3 regions of the Algoriphagus persicinus genome follow, and region 3 is predicted to be linked to each of the others. Evidence: riboswitches for the same ligand, from Rfam matches in the RefSeq annotation. Region 3 holds a riboswitch; each other region holds the start of a gene.

Region 1 (6,427 bases), on a different contig from region 3:
TCGAAATGATCAAGTTTTGGTCGATTTAAAACTTTATTATCGGGCTGCTATCCGTGAATTGGTAGAAGAAAGCTCAGCACTATTCGACCTATTAATAGAGTTGGCTGAGAAACATAAAGGTGATTTGATGCCAGGTTATACACATACGCAGCTTGCAATGCCCTCTTCCTTTGGGCTTTGGTTTAGTTCAATTGCCGAAGGCATATCAGAAGATATGGGAATGCTAAAGGCAGCGTTTGACTTGGCCAATAAAAACCCGCTGGGTTCTGCCGCCGGATATGGCTCGAGTTTTCCATTAAATCGCACGATGACCACTGAATTACTTGGTTTTGCTGATCTTCATCACAATGTGCTGAATGCCCAAAACAGTCGCGGAAAAACTGAACGCAATTTGTCCTTTGCAATGGCTGGAATGGCTGGCACGCTCAATAGATTGGCTGCCGATGTGTGTATTTTCATGAATCAGCATTTTGCGTTTATCAGTTTTCCGGATGATTTGACCACCGGAAGCAGCATTATGCCACATAAAAAGAATCCTGATGTTTTTGAATTAATCAGAGCTAAAACCAATCAAATCCAAGCTGTCCCAACGGCTGTCTCGATGATACTGACCAACACTACTACAGGGTATCACAGAGATTTGCAATTGCTGAAAGAGGAGATTTTTCCGGCATTAGAAAGCCTGAAATCTTGTCTGAGTATGAGTGCTTTTATGCTGAAATCTATCAAGGTCAAAGAAAATATTCTGATAGACCCTTTTTACAAGCATCTATTTTCAGTTGAGGTCGTAAATGACTTGGTTTTGAAAGGAGCGCCATTTAGAGACGCATACAAGCAAGTCGGCCTAGACATTGAATCAGACAATTTTGCGCCAGACCAAGGCAGCCTTAAGCATACCCACGAAGGGAGTATAGGAAATCTGAATCTTAAGGAAATAAGAGAAAAAATGCTGAAATCTATTCAACAATTTAATTTTATAGACGTAGAGCATTCCTTAGAAGAGCTTTTAAAATAAGGTTAACAGCAGGATTTATGTGATTAATTAGAAAGACTCCACACAATAATATATTTTTGTACGAAAAGGAGAATAAAATTCTCATTTCCTTTAAAACCCAGCACAAGAATGAATACCCTTTTTGGAAGTAATCTCAAATATGATTTAAAATCAAGTCTCGTTGTTTTCCTGGTGGCTTTACCACTTTGTTTGGGGATTGCCATAGCAAGTGGCGCACCTCCAATGTCAGGTTTGATAGCGGGAATAGTGGGCGGAATGGTGATAGGATCCCTATCGGGATCAAATGTAAGTGTAAGTGGCCCTGCAGCGGGATTGACAGTGATTGTACTTGATTCAATCAACAGCATGGGGACTTTTCCTCTATTTCTTGGTACACTTGTCATAGCGGGGTTGATACAGCTAGCCTTGGGTCTTGCTAAAGCCGGAGTGATTGGCTATTACTTTCCTCATTCTGTAATCAAGGGAATGCTCACTGCCATTGGCTTGATCCTTATACTCAAGCAAATCCCACATGCCCTCGGCTATGATGTGGATTTGATGGGAGATCAAGCATTCCTACAGACTGATGATCACAATACCTTTTCTGAGATTTGGTATGCCTTCAAATATAGTAGCGTAGGAGCCATACCGATCGTATTATTCGCGTTGGGGATCCTGATCCTTTTTGAAAGGCCTAGAATCAAAAATCATAAAATCTTCGGCGTTGTTCCCGGTGCTTTATGGGCAGTTATTTCAGGGATAGTTATCAATTATTTTTATGGCATTTGGAAGCCAGAATGGAAGCTAAGCGGGGATCATCTGGTGAGCATTCCTGTCTTGGATAATTTTGGGCAATTAGGTGAATTGCTGACCTTTCCAGACTTTTCTATGATTGGCGAAAGTACTTTTTGGATTGTAGCTGCTACCATAGCCATCATCGGAAGTCTCGAGACACTGCTGAGTATTGACGCTGCAGACAAGCTCGACCCCATGAAAAGAACTACACCTCCAAGCAAGGAATTATTTGCTCAGGGCGTGGGAAATACCGTTTCCGGATTAATAGGTGGCCTACCGATCACAGCCGTGATTGTAAGAAGTTCTGCAAATATTGCCTCTGGAGCAAAGACAAAATTATCTGCTATTCTCCATGGAATTTTGTTGATGATATTAGTTTTATCTATACCCAATATTCTAAATATGATTCCCCTAAGCTGCTTAGCAGCTGTTTTATTTGTTGTGGGGTACAAGCTAGCCAAGCCCGCTATTTTCGTGAATATCTACAGGAATGGCTGGGACCAATTTATTCCTTTCGTAGTAACTGTAGTAGCTATTCTGTTTACAGATCTTTTGGTAGGAATAGGAATAGGGATGGTTTTTGGGTTGTACTTTGTGATGAAGACCAATTTCATAGGTGCGGTAACGCTTACTGAAATGAATGGAAATTATTTATTGAAGCTTCAAAAAGACGTATCATTTCTGAATAAAGCATTACTGATGAAGCAATTGGGAAGGATTCCGTCAGACTCCAAGGTAATTATCAATGCACAAAAAGCACAGTTTATAGATCATGACATCCAAGAAGTTTTAAATGATTTCATTTCAACTAGTTCAGATAAAAATATAACTATTACCATAAAAGGATTTAATTATAAAATTCACGAAAAAACATGAGCCCTTACGAGAAATTATTGATTCAGAATAAATCCTGGTCAGCCGATCAAAAGCAGACCGATGAGAAGTTTTTTGAAAGATTAGCCAAGCAACAAAGTCCAAAATTTCTTTGGATAGGATGTTCTGACAGCAGAGTTCCTGCGAATCAAATCACCGGCACAGATCCGGGCGAAATATTTGTGCACCGAAACATCGCAAATATGGTGGTGCATACCGATCTGAACCTCTTGAGTGTATTAGAATATGCAGTGGCAGTGCTTAAAGTAGAACATATCATCGTCTGTGGTCATTATGGCTGCGGAGGTATAGAGGCCGCATTGACTAATAAAAGCTTTGGAATCATTAACAAATGGCTGCTCAATATCAAAGAAGTATACAAACTCTACCAAAAGGAGATCGATGCCAAAGAACAGCATGATGACAAAGTGAATGCCCTAGTAGAATTCAATGTAATGGAGCAATGCCAAGACCTAATCAAGACATCCATCATCCAGAAAGCCTGGAGAGATAGATCAGCTCCAAAAATCCATGGCTGGGTCTATGGCTTGAACGATGGGTTGGTCAAAGAATTAGTAAACATTGAGCCTGATTTTGAGAAGATCAATCCTATTTTCAGATTTGAACTGGAAGAATTAGATAAATAAATCGAAATTTTTTAGTCAGCGAGTGAGAATATATTTTGATTTTCCACTCGTTGACACTTTATTTGCAGCATCCTTTCACTTTTATGTGCTCGGATTTATAAAGAAGAGGCGAGAGACAGGCTCATAGACCCTCTGGCAACCTGGAAAGTCCAAGGTGCCAATTCCTGCCAAAAGAGCTATTCTCTTTTGGAACTATAAGTTCAAATTATGATGCACTCAGGTCACACTTCTCCAATCTCTATTTCAACCGTATCTTTGGTAAAGCATCTTGCTTTATCCCTGTGTTGAGTCTATTTCAGCCTATTCTGGATAATTCCCCTATAGGCTTTTTATTGAATACAATTTTTCTAACCATAAATCCAAAAAATCATGTCTAAAAACCTTCACTTCGACACATTGCAAGTTCATGCTGGTCATGAGCCAGATACTGCTACTAACTCTCGAGCAGTTCCTATCTATCAAACCACCTCCTATGTATTCAATTCAGCAGAACATGGGGCCAATCTTTTTGGTCTAAAGGAATTCGGGAATATTTACACCCGCATCATGAATCCTACTACGGATGTTTTTGAAAAAAGAATAGCGGCATTAGAAGGTGGTGTAGCAGCAGTGGCCACTGGTTCAGGTCAAGCCGCTCAATTTCTAGCTTTGAACAATATCATGGAAGCAGGGGATAATTTCGTATCAAGTCCATTTCTATATGGAGGAACTTTCAATCAATTTAAAGTTTCATTCAAGAGAATCGGTATTGAAGCTAGATTTGCCCAGGGAAAAACACCTGCTGATTTTGAATCACTAATCGATGAGAAAACCAAGGCAATCTATCTGGAGACCATAGGAAATCCTGAATTCAATATTCCTGACTTCGAAGCAATTGCAGCCGTTGCCAAAAAGCACCACATTCCATTGATAGTAGATAATACCTTTGGTGCAGGAGGATATCTTTGTCAGCCTATCGCTCATGGAGCAAATATTGTCACTTCCTCAGCTACCAAATGGATAGGTGGACATGGTACTTCTATCGGTGGAATTATTGTAGATGGAGGGAACTTCAACTGGGGTAACGGTAAATTCAAACAATTTTCTGAGCCATCTGAAGGCTATCATGGCTTGAATTTCTGGGAGGTTTTTGGAGAGAATAACCCATTGGGACTTCCAAATATTGCCTTTGCCATACGCGCAAGAGTAGAAGGACTTCGAGATTTTGGCCCTGCTATCAGCCCTTTCAATTCCTTCTTGCTACTCCAAGGAATAGAAACGCTGTCACTAAGAATGCAGAAAACAGTGGAAAACACCTTGGCTCTGGCACAGTGGCTAGAAGCTCACCCTTCTGTGCAAAAAGTAAATTACCCAGGATTGACTTCCTCACCATACCATGATTTGGCTAAGAAATACCTGAGAAATGGATTTGGAGGAGTGTTGAGCTTTGAGCTGAAAGGCGATAAAGACCAAGCTTCAACTTTGATAAATAATCTGGAATTGATTTCTCATTTGGCAAATGTAGGTGATGCCAAAACGCTAATTATCCAGCCAGCAGCCACTACCCACCAGCAGCTTTCAGATGAGGAGCAACTAGCCGCCGGTGTCACTCCCACCCAATTGAGAATCTCCTGTGGCATAGAACACATCGAAGATATTAAGTCGGATTTGCAACAAGCATTCGATAAAATCTAAGTTTATAAATGAACCTTAAAAGTCAATACGCTGCGTTTACTATGTCCCAGGATACCTTTCACTCTAGTACACCGTTGCATCTGGAATCTGGAGAAGTACTTTCTGAAATTGATATTGCTTACACCAGCTATGGTCAACTTAATTCAGATAAATCCAACGTGGTCTGGGTGATTCATGCGCTTACAGGAGATTCTAATGCATCAGAATGGTGGAATGGTCTAATCGGAGAAGATAAATTCTTTAACCCTGCAAATCATTTTATTATCTGTGCTAACCTACTTGGCTCATGTTATGGCTCTACGCAGCCTTTCAGCGAGAATCCTAAGACGGGGGAGCCTTATTATTACGATTTCCCCCAGCTGACCAGCAGGGATATGGCTGCCGGACTTGAGCGGTTGAGGGTTCATTTGAAAATAGACAGTATCCATAGCTTGATCGGTGGTTCTCTAGGAGGACAGGTTGGTCTGGAATGGGCCTACCTGTTGGGCACTAAACTGAAAAATGCCATTATTTTAGCATCCACTGCCAAAACATCTCCTTGGGTAATAGGCTTCAATGAAACTCAGCGAATGGCAATCGAATCTGATTGCACCTGGGGTGAATGTCATGAATTGGCCGGACAAAAAGGACTAGAAACAGCCAGGGCAATAGCAATGCTCACCTATAGACATCCATTGGATATTAAAGCCAAGCAAGTGGATCCTGAGGGAATAGTGGATAATTATCGTGCCTCTTCCTACTTACGCTACCAAGGCAAAAAATTGGCGAGTAGATTTAATGCACTCTCCTATTGGACACTCAGCAAAACGATGGATTCTCATGATTTGGGGAGAAATCGCGGGAATTTAGATGACGCATTAGGAAAAATAGAAGCAAATGTACTGGCAATTGGAGTAGGTACGGACTTACTGTTCCTCCCAGAAGAATCTCAATATATCAGCCAAAAAGTGAAAAAAGGAACGTATAAAGAAATCACATCAACAGCTGGACACGATGCTTTTCTGATTGAATTTGAGCAGCTTTCCAATATTCTAAAGTCGTTTTACTTACAACAAAAGAGCTAGCAGACTATTAAATACTCCAGTAAAAAAATAAGGCAGAAATTTCTGCCTTATTTTTTTACCCTATTCCATTCCACAGTCCGACTCACCCAGGAGTCACCTAAGTATCCTTTGATCTCCAAAATATCTTTCTTTTTTAGCTGCAATTCACAGGCATAGCTTATGCCAGATTGTGGATCATAGATTTTGCCATCAGACCAAATTCCATCTCTAAATTTTAACCCTTCCAATATAGTAAGTCCCATCAGCGGGCGGTTTCTTAGGCTAATATCCGAATTCACCAGATCTGTAAATGTTGCCGGATCATCATCTTCTTGCTGGATCCAGATGATTTTACCAATCATCTCATTCTCATTCTCCATAATCTCAATCTGAGCTGTTTT
Region 2 (6,427 bases), on a different contig from region 3:
TTTTGAAGAGGCAATCGCTCTTTCTACATCTAATATGATGTCTTCATAATGCTCTAGTCCCACAGAAAGTCTCACTAGGCCATCCGAAATCCCTACTTGGGCTCTTTCATCAGAAGAAAGTTTGCTATGTGTGGTGGAAGCTGGATGAGTGATAATACTGCGGCTGTCGCCAAGATTAGCGGTTATAGAGATCATTTGGAGCTGATCGATAAATTTCTGGGCACGGCTCACTCCGCCTTTCAAGTCCAAAGTAATTACCCCTCCACCCTGACTCATTTGTTTTTTGGCGACTTCGTATTGTGGGTGAGATTTCAGGAAAGGATATTTTACTGCAAGCAATTCTGAATTACCTTCGAAATACTCCGCTACTTTAAGCGCGTTGCTACAGTGTCTATCCATTCTCACACCCAATGTTTCCATACTTTTTGCCAGAATCCAAGCGTTGAATGGGGATATAGATGGTCCGGTATGTCGGGCGAAAAAATGTATTTCTTTCATCAAATCAGCTTTGCCTAAAATCAAACCACCCAGAACTCTTCCCTGTCCATCGATGTATTTGGTGGCACTGTGAGTCACAATATGCGCACCCCATTTTGCTGGTTGCTGAAGGTATGGCGAAGCGAAGCAATTATCTACTACTAAAATCAGCTTATGTGCTGCTGCGAATTTACCAGCCCATTCCAGATCGATGATCTCCAAACCAGGATTGGATGGCGTTTCTATAAAAAGCATTTTGGTGTTGGGCTGCACGAGTTTCTCCCAGTTCAAATAGTCCGAAATGTCGCCGTACGTAGAGTTGATGCCCCACTTAGGAAACACTCTGGTTAATAACTGATGTGTAGAGCCGAAAAGTGATCGGGCAGCAAGCACATGATCACCTTGTTGCAGTAGAGCGGCAATGCTTCCAAACATTGCAGCCATTCCTGATGCTGTCGCGAATCCGTCTTCTGTTCCCTCAGCAGTGCAGACCTTTTCGATCAAATCACTGGAGTTGGGATTGGCATAGCGGGAATAGATATTTCCTTCTATCTCATCTGCAAAAGTAGCCCTGGCTTCTTCTGCAGAATCAAAGGTAAAGCTGGAAGTAAGGTAGATCGGAGCAGAGTGCTCTCTTTGGCTGGACTTTGAGGATGAAATCCGTACAGAATTCGTTTCGAAGTGCTTACTCATTTATTGATCAGTTTAGATTTTGACAAGACTCATCAAGCAGATTTGAGAAAATCAAACCCAAGGGCGAAAACGAACTAAAAGGGATTATTTGTGAAGTAAGCCAATCTATAGTTCCCGCATTGGGTAGGATTTGGCACCGTTCTCCGTTTCGGGATGGTTGCCAGAGGGTCATTGAGCCTAATCTCTCGCCTCTTCTTTATAAATCAGTTGCCTGAAGTGGTACAAAGAAAGAACGGGATTTGGGAATTTCCAAATCTTATTCGATCAATCGTTAAATTGATTCATGGTGCGGTCTATTCCAATAACGCAAAAACTGAGGCTCATTTCTATTGCTTTGTCCATAATCGTAGGTAAATCAGTAAATTCATGTTGCGTGAATTTCCCTAAAACAAAGTCAATTTGTCTTCCTTTAGGAAAGTCATCACCTATTCCCATTCTGAGTCTTGGATAGTTTTGACCACCTGTGAGTTCCTCAATGTTTTTTAGACCGTTGTGGCCAGCTGCACTTCCTTTAGGCTTTATGCGAAGTTTCCCGAAAGGAATGGCTACATCATCTACGATGACCAAGGTGTTTTCTATGGAAATCTGGAGCTCTTTCAACCAATAATTCATTGCCTTACCGCTTAGGTTCATGTAAGTAGTAGGTTTGATAAGGTGGATTATTCTGCCTTTATGCTTGAATTCCGTCTTAAAAGCAAGTCGGTCACTTTTCCAGAGACATCCTTTTGAGTCAGCTAGTCTGTCCACGGTCAAAAATCCGATGTTGTGTCTGGTAAGTTCGTATTCGGGTCCAATATTCCCGAGGCCTATTATTAGGTGTTTCATGAGTTGATAATTGTTTTTCAAAGGCCACATAGCCTGTCCCGAACTCGATTCGGGAGGGTCTCGCAGGTCTTATAATCATCCCAGTGTGTGAAGTTTGCGACATGCTCGATTTCATTTTACTTTCGCTAGAAGGCTTGAAAATAAAAAATCCTGCCCAGTTATGGGCAGGATTTTGAATGAATAAAAGACTGAATCTATTCTTCGTCTCCGCCTTTCTTGCCTCTAAGTGCTCTTGGAATACCAATAGTCAGGATAGAAACGTTTGGATTTGTTAGGATTTCGAAGCCTTCAACTTTTAAATCCTCAACTTTAAATGATTTTCCTAAGTCGAGGTTGGAAATATCAACAGGGATAACATCAGGGAAGTCTTTTGCAAGGCCTTTTACTTTCAGTACTCTGGTTTTCAACTCTAATTTACCACCTTTAGCAAGCCCTGGAGAGCTTCCTTCAACTTTCACTGGAATTTCAAACTTGATAGGCCTGTCATCAGCAAAAGCTACAAAGTCAGCATGAAGAAGTGCCTCACTTACCGGATGGAATTGTGCGTCCTTCAATACTGCTTTGATGATGGTTCCTTCGATGTTCAAGTCAACCATGTGTACCTCAGGAGTATAAATCAAGTCTCTGAAAAGGATGATTGGTGAATAGAAGTGAATCTGCTCTTTGATACCAGGTCCGTAAACCACGCAGGGAACATTACCTGATTCTCTCAATTCAGAAAGACTGGCACTGTCGAGATTTGCTCTTTTAAACCCTATAATCTCTAGATTTTTCATAGTGTATTTGTATTAAAATTGGTTCTTAAATAAATAAAGAACTGATAGAAGTATTTCCTGTCACGGCATGAATTGCCTTGGCGAACAGGTCAGCTACTGTCAATACTTTAATTTTGGATGAGTGTTGTTTTGGAAAAATGGTGTCAGTAATTACCAATTCATCTAAAGCTGAGTTTTCGATGTTTTCATAAGCTTTGCCAGAAAGTACGCCATGTGTTGCAATAGCCCTTACTGAAGTCGCTCCTTTTTCCATGACGATTTGAGCAGCTTTACAGAGTGTCCCTGCTGTATCTACCAAATCATCCACAAGAATAACATCCTTACCCTCTACATCCCCGATTACTTGCATGGAAGCAATTTCGTTGGCTCTTTTTCTGTGCTTATCACAGACTACCATTTCTACTTCAAAATGCTTGGCATATGCCCTGGCTCTTGCTACTCCTCCTACATCTGGAGCTGCAAAAATCATATTTGGAAGCCTTATCGAATTCAAATAGGGCACAAAAATAGCTGATCCATTCAAATGATCCAAAGGTATATCGAAAAAACCTTGAATTTGTCCGGCGTGAAGGTCGCACGTCATGATTCGATCTGCTCCTGCGGAGGTGATCATATTGGCGATTGCCTTAGCTGCGATCGAAACCCTTGGCCTATCTTTCCTGTCTTGTCTTGCATATCCGAAATATGGAATTACGGCACACACTTTATATGCGCTGGCTCTTTTGGCGGCATCTATCATTAGACAAAGCTCCAGCAGGTTGTCACTTGGTGGAGTAGTGCTTTGTACCAAAAAGACGGTGCAGCCTCTGATGGATTCATTGAAACTGGGCGATAATTCGCCATCACTGAATTTGGAAAGAGTTAGGTCGCCTAGCTTTTTACCATAGTTTTTAGCGACTTTCTCTGCAAGTGACTGGCTGTTAGTGCCTGAAAATATTTTAACCTCGGACATGGTTAGTTGTTTTTTTCGGGAAAGGTGTAGAATGGATTCAAGATCAAAAGTAATGATTTTTGAATGGAAGGCTAGGGTGTTTGGAGTTGGTTCAGAAGATAATTTTGACTTCTGATATTTTTAAACTCACTCTTAAAACAACTAATTGTGAAAAATATTTCTTTTTCAAGACTGAAGAAAGCAATTGGTAATAGATGATCTTTTCACCCTAATTCAGTGAATTGAATTTTAATTTACTATCGACGATTTCATTGGTTTCGTCTAGTGATTAGCTTATTGCTTTTATTTTCCAATCCTGTAAAATATCAACAAAAGAATATTTTGATTACGGGTGACCTCTTTTTTCGTGCTAATTTAGAAAGCGAATAAACTAACCCATAGGCTTATGAGATTAAAAACTACACTAGCTATTCTGCTTATATTCTTGTCCATAGGAGTATATGCCCAGCGTATTCCGACGCCAAAAGCTCACTTTGGCTTTGATATAGGAGATGATTACAAACTTGCCAATTTCACAGAAACTGAAGCTTACTTCAAGAAAGTAGCCGATGCTAGTGACCGAGTAAGAATGGTAGAAATTGGCAAAACTGAGAACGGCAGATCTCAGCCTATGATGATCGTGACCTCCCCGGAAAATTTTGCGAAGCTGGAGCAATACAAAGAGATTTCGCAGAAACTTGCTCATGCTGAAATCCCCCGTGAAGAGGCTGAAAATCTTTCTGTAGAAGGCAAGCCTGTGGTGTGGATAGATGGAGGTTTGCATGCCAATGAGGTCGTAGGTCCACATCAATTGATTGAGACACTATATCAGCTGGCGTCTAGAGAGGATGCGGAGACACTGAAGATCCTAGACAACGTAATTATTTTACTCGTGCATGCGAATCCTGACGGGATGGAAATTATGTCGGATTGGTATATGCGAAAGGATGATCCGGTGGCCCGTGATCAGAATATTCCTATCCTCTATCAGAAATATGTGGGGCATGATAACAACCGGGATTTCTACATGAATAACATGAGCGAGGCGGCTAATATGTCTTTTCAGCAATACGTAGAGTGGATTCCTCAGATTATTTACAATCACCACCAGACCGGCCCCGCAGGAACAGTGGTGGCTGGCCCTCCCTATCGAGACCCGTTCAATCATGTGTTTGATCCGTTGATTATTACAAGCTTGGATGCTGTAGGGGCTGCCATGATTAATAGAATGCATCAGGAAGATAAGCCTGGCTACACGAGATTAGATGGCTCTGTGTTTTCTACTTGGTGGAATGGAGGGCTGCGAACTACTCCTTATTATCATAATATCATAGGCGTTTTGACGGAAATTATCGGCAATCCCACGCCTACTAAGGTTCCTCTGGTGCCAGAGCGTCTTATTCCAACTAATGGCACTCCCTATCCTGTAACGCCCCAAGATTGGCATTTCAGACAGTCCATCGATTATTCTGTCTCATTGAATTACGCGATTTTAAATCATGCAGTGCGGCACGGTGATGAGTTGCTACTGAATATTTATTTGATGGGCAAGAAGTCTATAGATAAAGGCAGTGAGGATAATTGGACGATGTATCCTAAATATGCGCAAGCTGTGGAAGATGCTTTTAAAGAATCTCAAAAAAGTAAAGATGATGATAACTCTTCTAGGTCAAGATATCCTGTTCAGTTCTACGATTCTGTATATACAGATCCGTCCAATAGAGATCCTAGAGGGTATATTCTTTCAGCAGATCAGCCTGATTTTCCTACGGCAGTGAAATTTATGAATGCGTTGATCAAATCAGGGATTTTGGTGGAAAAAGCTACTGAAGATTTTACTTTAAATGGGAAAACTTATCCAGCGAATTCATTCATCGTGAAAACAGCACAAGCTTTCCGTCCACATGTGATAGATATGTTTGAACCACAAGATCATCCCAATGATTTCCTTTATCCGGGAGGCCCACCAATCCGTCCCTATGATGCGGCAGGCTGGACTTTGGCTTTGCAAATGGGCGTAGAGGTAGATAAGTTATATGAAGGCTTTGATGGGCCATTTGAGAGAATTCCATACGGGGAAATTCAAACTCCTCCAGCTAAAACTTTAGCAAATGGATCAGGCTATTTATTTGATGCGCGAAACAATAACAGTTTCATGGCGGTAAATGATCTATTGAAAGCAAAAGTGAAAGTTTATAGAACCACTGCTACGGTGGATGGACTGCCAGTTGGTTCTTTTTATGTAAGTGGAGGTAAAAAGGAATTGGAAGTGGCGGCTAAGGAATACGGAGTGTATCCGGTGCCTGCATCCATGCCAAAAGGAACCACTCAGATACAGTCTGCAAGAATTGGGCTGTATGATTACTATGGAGGTTCTATGCCTTCCGGTTGGGTTCGCTGGATGATGGAGCAATTTCATTTTGAATACCAATTGGTGTTTCCTCAAGAAATTGATGCTGGAAAGCTGAATGATAAATACGATGTACTCTTATTTATCAGTTCAGGAATCCCAGGTGTTGGTTCTCGAAGTTATGGTAGATCGCAACCTAAGCCAGAAGAAATCGATGAAAAATACCATCATATGTTGGGAAGCTTCAGCGTTGATAAGTCAGTGCCTGAGTTGAAATCCTTTCTGGAGAATGGTGGAAAGGTTATTTCCGTAGGCTCTGCCACTGAGCTGGCTTATCATTTTGAGCTACCCGTAGAAGATGCGCTGGTAGAAATC
Region 3 (6,427 bases):
ATTCCGCTCTTGATCGCATGGTAGAGAAATGCCGCGTGCATTGCTTCTCTCACCGGGTTATTGCCCCGGAAAGAAAAGCTGACATTACTCACGCCTCCACTCACCTTGGCACCAGAGAGATTTGCTTTGATCCATTTGGTAGCATTAAAGAAATCCAACGCATTTTTTCTATGCTCATCCATTCCCGTAGCTACTGGGAAGATATTCGGGTCAAAAATGATATCCTGAGGATTAAACTTCACTTGATCTACCAGCAGTCTATAGCTTCTCTCACAGATCTCTATTCGTCTCTCGTACGTATCAGCCTGTCCATCTTCATCAAAAGCCATCACCACCACAGCAGCACCAAATTTCTTGACAGTTTTGGCTTGCTGGATAAATTCCTCCTCTCCGTTTTTCAACGAGATAGAATTCACTATTCCTTTTCCCTGTACGCATTTCAATCCAGCTACAATGATCTTCCATTTGGAACTATCAATCATAATCGGGATTCGAGAAATCTCCGGCTCTGAAGCAATAAGATTCAGGAATTTGACCATAGCAAATTCACCATCAAGCATTCCTTCGTCCATGCAGACATCCAGCACCTGCGCACCGCCTCTTACTTGATCCAATGCTACTTCCAGTGCTTCATCGTAGTTCCCATTCAATATCAATCTGGCAAACTTCTTCGAACCGGTGATATTGGTCCGCTCGCCTACATTGACAAAATTGATTTCCGGGGTAAAAACCAGAGGCTCTAAGCCCGATAGTTTCATGTAATTAATTCTTATCATCTTCTCAGTCCAACGTTTCTTCTAATTCTTCTTCTTGTAATTTTCTAGGCTGAAAATTGGCAGCCATATTTGCTAAGGCCGAAATATGCTCAGGAGTGGTTCCGCAGCAACCTCCCAGGATGTTTAGCATTCCTTCTTTCAAAAAGTCTCTCACTTGATCTGCCATTTCATTGGCTCCCTGATCGTACTGGCCAAATTCATTCGGCAAGCCTGCATTAGGATAAGCACTTACGAAGAAGGGGGCTTTATTTGCAAGTACTTTCAAATAGGGTCTTAATTCTTTGGCTCCCAAAGCACAATTCAATCCAACTGAAAGCAATGGTACATGAGATATTGAAATCAAAAATGCTTCCGTGGTCTGTCCTGAAAGTGTGCGTCCGGAAGCATCCGTGATTGTCCCGGAAATCATGATTGGAATTCCACCCTCTTTGGGGTCTAATGGAATATTTCTTTCCTCATATACATCTTGAATAGCATATAATGCTGCTTTAGCATTCAGTGTATCAAAAATCGTTTCTACCAAAATTATATCAACTCCACCATCTAGCAGGCCTCGAACTTGCTCAGCATAAGCTTCTGCCAGCTGATCAAAAGTTACCGCACGGTACCCTGGATCATTTACATCAGGTGAAAGCGAGGCTGTCCTATTTGTTGGGCCTATAGCTCCAGCGACGAAGCGGGGTTTCTTAGGATTTTTGGTAGTGAATTCGTTAGCCACCTCCCTCGCTAGTTTCGCAGATTCTATATTAATAGTATATGCCAAATGAGAGAGCTCATAATCTGCTTGAGCAATGTTAGTAGCAGAGAAAGTGTTGGTTTCAATAATATCTGCTCCTGCTTTGAAGTATTCTGCATGAATATCCTTGATGATCTGAGGCTTACTCAAAGACAACAGGTCATTGTTTCCCTTGAGTGATTTAGGATGTGAGGCTAGTTCGGGAGTTCGAAAATCCTCCTCAGTCAATGTATATCGTTGAATCATGGTACCCATGGCTCCATCGAGTATCAAAATTCGCTGAGAAAGTTGTTGAAGTAGGGATTCCGTTCTGTTTTGCATACTTTTTTTTTTGATTCAAAAAGCTTGTCGAGCAAAACACGGAGAAAAGTACCAAGTACTTGTCCGCTCATCTGTTCCCGATGAATCGGGATGGGAGTTAGCACCTTGGCTACAGGTTGCTAAGACGTCATTGGGCCCTTCCCTCAGTCTTTCTCGATAAGCTGCCCAAAGTTAATACCATTTTGATAATAAAACAGGAGATTTACCTAAAAGGACACACTAAAAGTAGAGTTAGATTGACTAAAGGACAAAATCATGGCCTCACGCCTACTCCAAAACTCAGATAAGGTCCCCCAATATAATTTGCCATACCAAAATCCCCAAGGTTGTAATTTGCCAAGGGGAGTTCATATCCTGCTGCCGCAGTAAATACAAGGTCAAAAAGTTTACGTTTTGTCATTGGAAAGCCATATTCTACAAAGACTTCTGGTTTTAGCATTAACCCACTGTTTTTCATATACCCGTCAAATTCACGCTGCTCAAATAGCTCTGGAAAATCAGGTTTTCCATTTTTCGTAAGAGTATATCGAATATTGCCAAAGCCAAGACCTGCTAATGCTCCCAATCCAAAATTTCTATATTCAATCAAATTGAATCCCATATTCCCGAAAACTCTTAAGCTATTTAAAGCGTGCTCTTTTTCAGTAGTTGCATTTCCGCTGATGGCAAGATTATAGAGCTCTGCACCATAAAGTAACCGCTCCGTATTCCCTAAAATCCTCAAGCCCCAGTTGGACGGAGTCCCATTGAGTGGATTGAGACCGGCAGCTTTCAACTTTGCATTGAATTCTTTGGCAGTAGTGAAGTGAATACCTCGAATCAACGAAATACTGATGCTGGCGTCTTTGTAGAAGAAATTTCGATCAGGAAGTGAAATCCCAGCGCCTACTCTTACAAATGCTCCGTTTTGGGCGTTGTCAAAGGATATTCCATTCATATTCCATTTCCCTTCCAGCGGACTGAAGGCATAGCCCAATTTGGTTATAAGCTGCAGTGCCTCAGATCTACCGGGCAGGTCCAAATCATAACTCAACTGAAAGCCAATTTCTGTTAGGAAATTACCATAATGGAATGTTCCCTTTTGTATATCCTTTTTCCTAAGTATAAAACCCTGCTCTGGATTCGCCAAAAAAGCATCTAATTCATCAGGTTGGTCTGAGGGTAGCATTTGAAAGTTGAGAAAACCAACGCCTAATGACATGTAATGTATCAGCTGAAAGCGGGATTCTTCTGTGAATGAGTAGCCAATATTTAACAAGGCCCTTGAAGTCCTGTATCTCATCCTAAAATCATCTAACTCACTAACTCCGCCTCTATTATGGAATATATCCATCCCAAGTACAAAATCGTTGATTCTAGCCTGATAGCCCAACCCTATGGTATGGTACCTATTTCTTAGTCCTGACAAGCCTCTGCTATCCAGTATTTTGTCAAATTGATTGAGTTTTCCTCCTGAAGTGCCCATGAGCGCATAGAAGGAAGAGCGTTTGGTGACTAATTGCTGTCCATGCGATTTAGCTATACTAAAAAAGATGAATAACAGGACGATGTATCTACTAAAAAGGGGCATTGAATGGTCGATTTGAACTAAGCTGGGGAAACCCTCAGCTTCTAGGCAAAATTAATGCTAAACCGATATCAGCGGAGATCTTTTGACTTAAGATATTGAGTTAATTTCTCATATAAACCTTCCGGAGTGAAGGGCTTTTCTATAAAATCGTCAATCTCAAATTTTCCCATCTCCTCCTTAATCTCTTGATAAGAAGTAGCAGAAAGAACTAGTATGGGAATCTGACTTTTGTTAGAATCCTTGTTCGCACGAATGACTTTGGCTACCGAAAACCCATCAAGTACAGGCATCTGAATATCCAAGAGTATGATATCAAATTCACCTCGATCAAACTCATCAAGTGCCTCTTGTCCATCCGAAGCAATTACTAATTTGCCTACCTGCCATTTTCTGAGGAATTTCTTGATCAGGATCTGGTTTACCAGGTTATCTTCTGCCACCAAGATTGATGCATCCTGCAAGGATTTTTCCTTGTATTCTAATTGCTGAGTATGATCAAAACTATTTCTTTCCACACTTATAAATATCAAAGTAAACTCGAAGATATTCCCTTTATTCAAAGTTATCCAAAAGTTAATTTTCGAACCATGAAGTTCAATTAATCTTCTTACAATAGCTAATTCAAGTCAAGCAACTTAAAATTTTTAAGGTATCAAATCATTACTAAGTCACATTCCAAGTAGCTCCTTGAAAGGCCCAAAGAAGTAATACGAATTTTCGCGCAAACCTTTTACCCTATATATTCGTGAATTCGGACAGCAATATTTATTTTAAAACTAACAACATATCACGATGATAGTAACTACCACAAATTCACTTGACGGCTACACCGTAGAGCAATACCTAGGAATTGTTTCAGGAGAAACTATAATTGGTGCCAACGTTTTTAAAGACTTTTTCGCGAGCATCACCGACATTGTAGGTGGTCGTTCATCCGCTTATGAGCGGGTTTTGCGAGAAGCAAAAGCAACTGCAATGTCTGAGATGGAAATGCAGGCTAGAGCTTTTGGAGCAAATGCGATAATCGGCATTGACCTGGATTATGAAACTATCCGTGATGGAATGCTGATGGTCACAGCAAGTGGCACTGCTGTGAAAGTGCTGAAAAACTAAAATATAAGTCCTGGGATTTCAGGACTTTTTTATTTGCACTAAGATTGTTTCGGCTGATGCCTTTTTACAAAAATGGTCTCCGACGATTACATTTGGAGCTGTCTTGCACATATCCATACACTTGGTTTTGATGAATTTACAACTCCCTTTGAGTGCTGCTTCATCAGTCATCCCTTTCAGTTCTTTGTATAACTTCTTGGCTCCTTGTTTTTTACAATCGGAACCATTACATATAAAAACTAATTTCCTGGTATGTTTCATTATCCTACTGAAATAGCCTGCATCATCAATCCACAAAGATAAGCACCATACGTACCTGCAGCATACCCAAGCACAGCCAATAGCACACCAACAGGCGCCAGTGATGCATCGAAAGCTGCCGCGACAATAGGGGCAGATGCGGCGCCTCCTATATTAGCCTGAGATCCTACTGCTACGTAGAAGAATGGCGCTTTGATTACAAAGGCGACGATAAGCATGATGATGATATGAAAAATCATCCATACAATACCGACAACAAATAAAAGAGGATTGTCCAATACAGCCCCGAGATCCATTTGCATGCCTATTGTCGCCACGAGCACATAAAGTAATACACTGCCCATACGCGAGGCTCCTGCTCCTTCTAGTTTTCTTACCCTGGTGAAGGACAATAAAAGTCCCGCAGTAGTGGCTATGACGACAATCCAGAAAAAAGCTGAATCTAAAGAATATTGCCTCAGATCAGGGTAATTCTCCCCTATGTAGGGAGCTAAGTAATCTGCTATCAAATGAGCTAAACCAGTCACACCAAATCCAACTCCTAGAATAATCATGGTATCCGACAGCGTCGGGATTATCATGATGCCTCTCCTGAATTCTTCAATTTTATCCCGAAGCTCATAGATTCTGCTGCTATCGGCTTTGAACAGTTTGTCTATCTTTTCGGGCTTTGCTGCCCAATATAACAATACTGCCATCCATAGATTTGCCACCAGCACATCCACCGCAATCATCTGACTAAACAATGCTGGACTAGGGCCAAATACTTCCAACATGGCAGTCTGATTAGCTCCACCCCCGATCCAAGAACCTGCAATAGTAGCTAAACCTCTCCAGACTTCATCGGGTCCACTCCCTCCTAATAAATCAGGAAACAAAGTACCAACCGTCAGTAAAGCCATCGGTCCGCCCAGCATGATCCCAATGGTACCCGCCAAAAACATAGTGAGTGCCTTAGGCCCTAGTTTCAAAATCCCCTTGATGTCAATACTGATCGTAAATAGAACCAATGAAGCCGGAAGCAAATACCTACTTGCTACCTGATACAATGAGGAACTTTCGCCTGAAATCAGCCCAAAAGAATTTGCAAGTGCTGGTATGAAATAGCAAAGCAGGACAGTAGGAACTACTCCATAGAACTTCTTCCAAAAAGGTTTATCACTAGCTGAAGTAGCAAAAATTATAGCCAGAATGGCCATAAGCAATCCAAAAACTACAGCGTCATTCGTAAGCAGGGGAGTATTTTCTTCCATTATATCTGGGTAATTGACTGCAACAATACCAACAATTGTCCAAAAAGACCAGAACTCTAATTCTTTCCGTTTTCCAGAATCTGCAAAAACTCACTTAAAATCATCGCTGTCGCTCCCCAGACCATCTCTTGATCCACTTCAAAATAGGGCGTATCCAAGCGGAAATTATTACTGAATTCTAAAATTTTCTGCTTGCGAAAAGCTGGCTCATAAAGTGTGCTCACGGCAGTCTGGATGATTCTTGCCACTTCTTTTTCTTCTGGGACAAAATCCGGCACCACCTCAGAATATCCCAAAATAGGACTTACCAAAAAATTGCTGGTCGGGATAAACAAATCACTCATCCGGCCAATCAGTTTGACTTGCTCAGGAAGGATCCCGACTTCTTCCCATGCCT

Evidence for each region. Region 3 has a riboswitch for S-adenosylmethionine ahead of U3A58_RS09320 (homocysteine S-methyltransferase family protein). Riboswitches for the same ligand answer to the same signal wherever they lie in the genome.
Region 1: another riboswitch for S-adenosylmethionine. It lies ahead of U3A58_RS16855 (O-acetylhomoserine aminocarboxypropyltransferase/cysteine synthase family protein); the one in region 3 lies ahead of U3A58_RS09320 (homocysteine S-methyltransferase family protein).
Region 2: another riboswitch for S-adenosylmethionine. It lies ahead of U3A58_RS11365 (trans-sulfuration enzyme family protein); the one in region 3 lies ahead of U3A58_RS09320 (homocysteine S-methyltransferase family protein).

The regions. Positions count from the first base shown of each region.
Region 1 covers NZ_JAYEEY010000023.1:68,095-74,521, forward strand. The annotation lists gene argH (argininosuccinate lyase) at 1-1,015, shown strand, start outside; gene U3A58_RS16845 (SulP family inorganic anion transporter) at 1,124-2,665, shown strand; gene U3A58_RS16850 (carbonic anhydrase) at 2,662-3,309, shown strand; SAM riboswitch class I at 3,402-3,510, shown strand; gene U3A58_RS16855 (O-acetylhomoserine aminocarboxypropyltransferase/cysteine synthase family protein) at 3,679-4,983, shown strand; gene U3A58_RS16860 (homoserine O-acetyltransferase family protein) at 4,992-6,047, shown strand; gene U3A58_RS16865 (DUF2147 domain-containing protein) at 6,095-6,427, opposite strand, start outside.
Region 2 covers NZ_JAYEEY010000012.1:142,124-148,550, forward strand. The annotation lists gene U3A58_RS11365 (trans-sulfuration enzyme family protein) at 1-1,170, opposite strand, end outside; SAM riboswitch class I at 1,273-1,375, opposite strand; gene pth (aminoacyl-tRNA hydrolase) at 1,435-1,995, opposite strand; gene U3A58_RS11375 (50S ribosomal protein L25/general stress protein Ctc) at 2,190-2,771, opposite strand; gene U3A58_RS11380 (ribose-phosphate pyrophosphokinase) at 2,797-3,723, opposite strand; gene U3A58_RS11385 (M14 family metallopeptidase) at 4,109-6,427, shown strand, end outside.
Region 3 covers NZ_JAYEEY010000010.1:20,411-26,837, forward strand. The annotation lists gene metH (methionine synthase) at 1-758, opposite strand, end outside; gene U3A58_RS09320 (homocysteine S-methyltransferase family protein) at 781-1,833, opposite strand; SAM riboswitch class I at 1,898-1,996, opposite strand; gene U3A58_RS09325 (hypothetical protein) at 2,087-3,403, opposite strand; gene U3A58_RS09330 (response regulator) at 3,472-3,963, opposite strand; gene U3A58_RS09335 (YbjQ family protein) at 4,196-4,516, shown strand; gene U3A58_RS09340 ((2Fe-2S) ferredoxin domain-containing protein) at 4,535-4,777, opposite strand; gene U3A58_RS09345 (DUF819 family protein) at 4,777-6,030, opposite strand; gene U3A58_RS09350 (NUDIX hydrolase) at 6,087-6,427, opposite strand, start outside.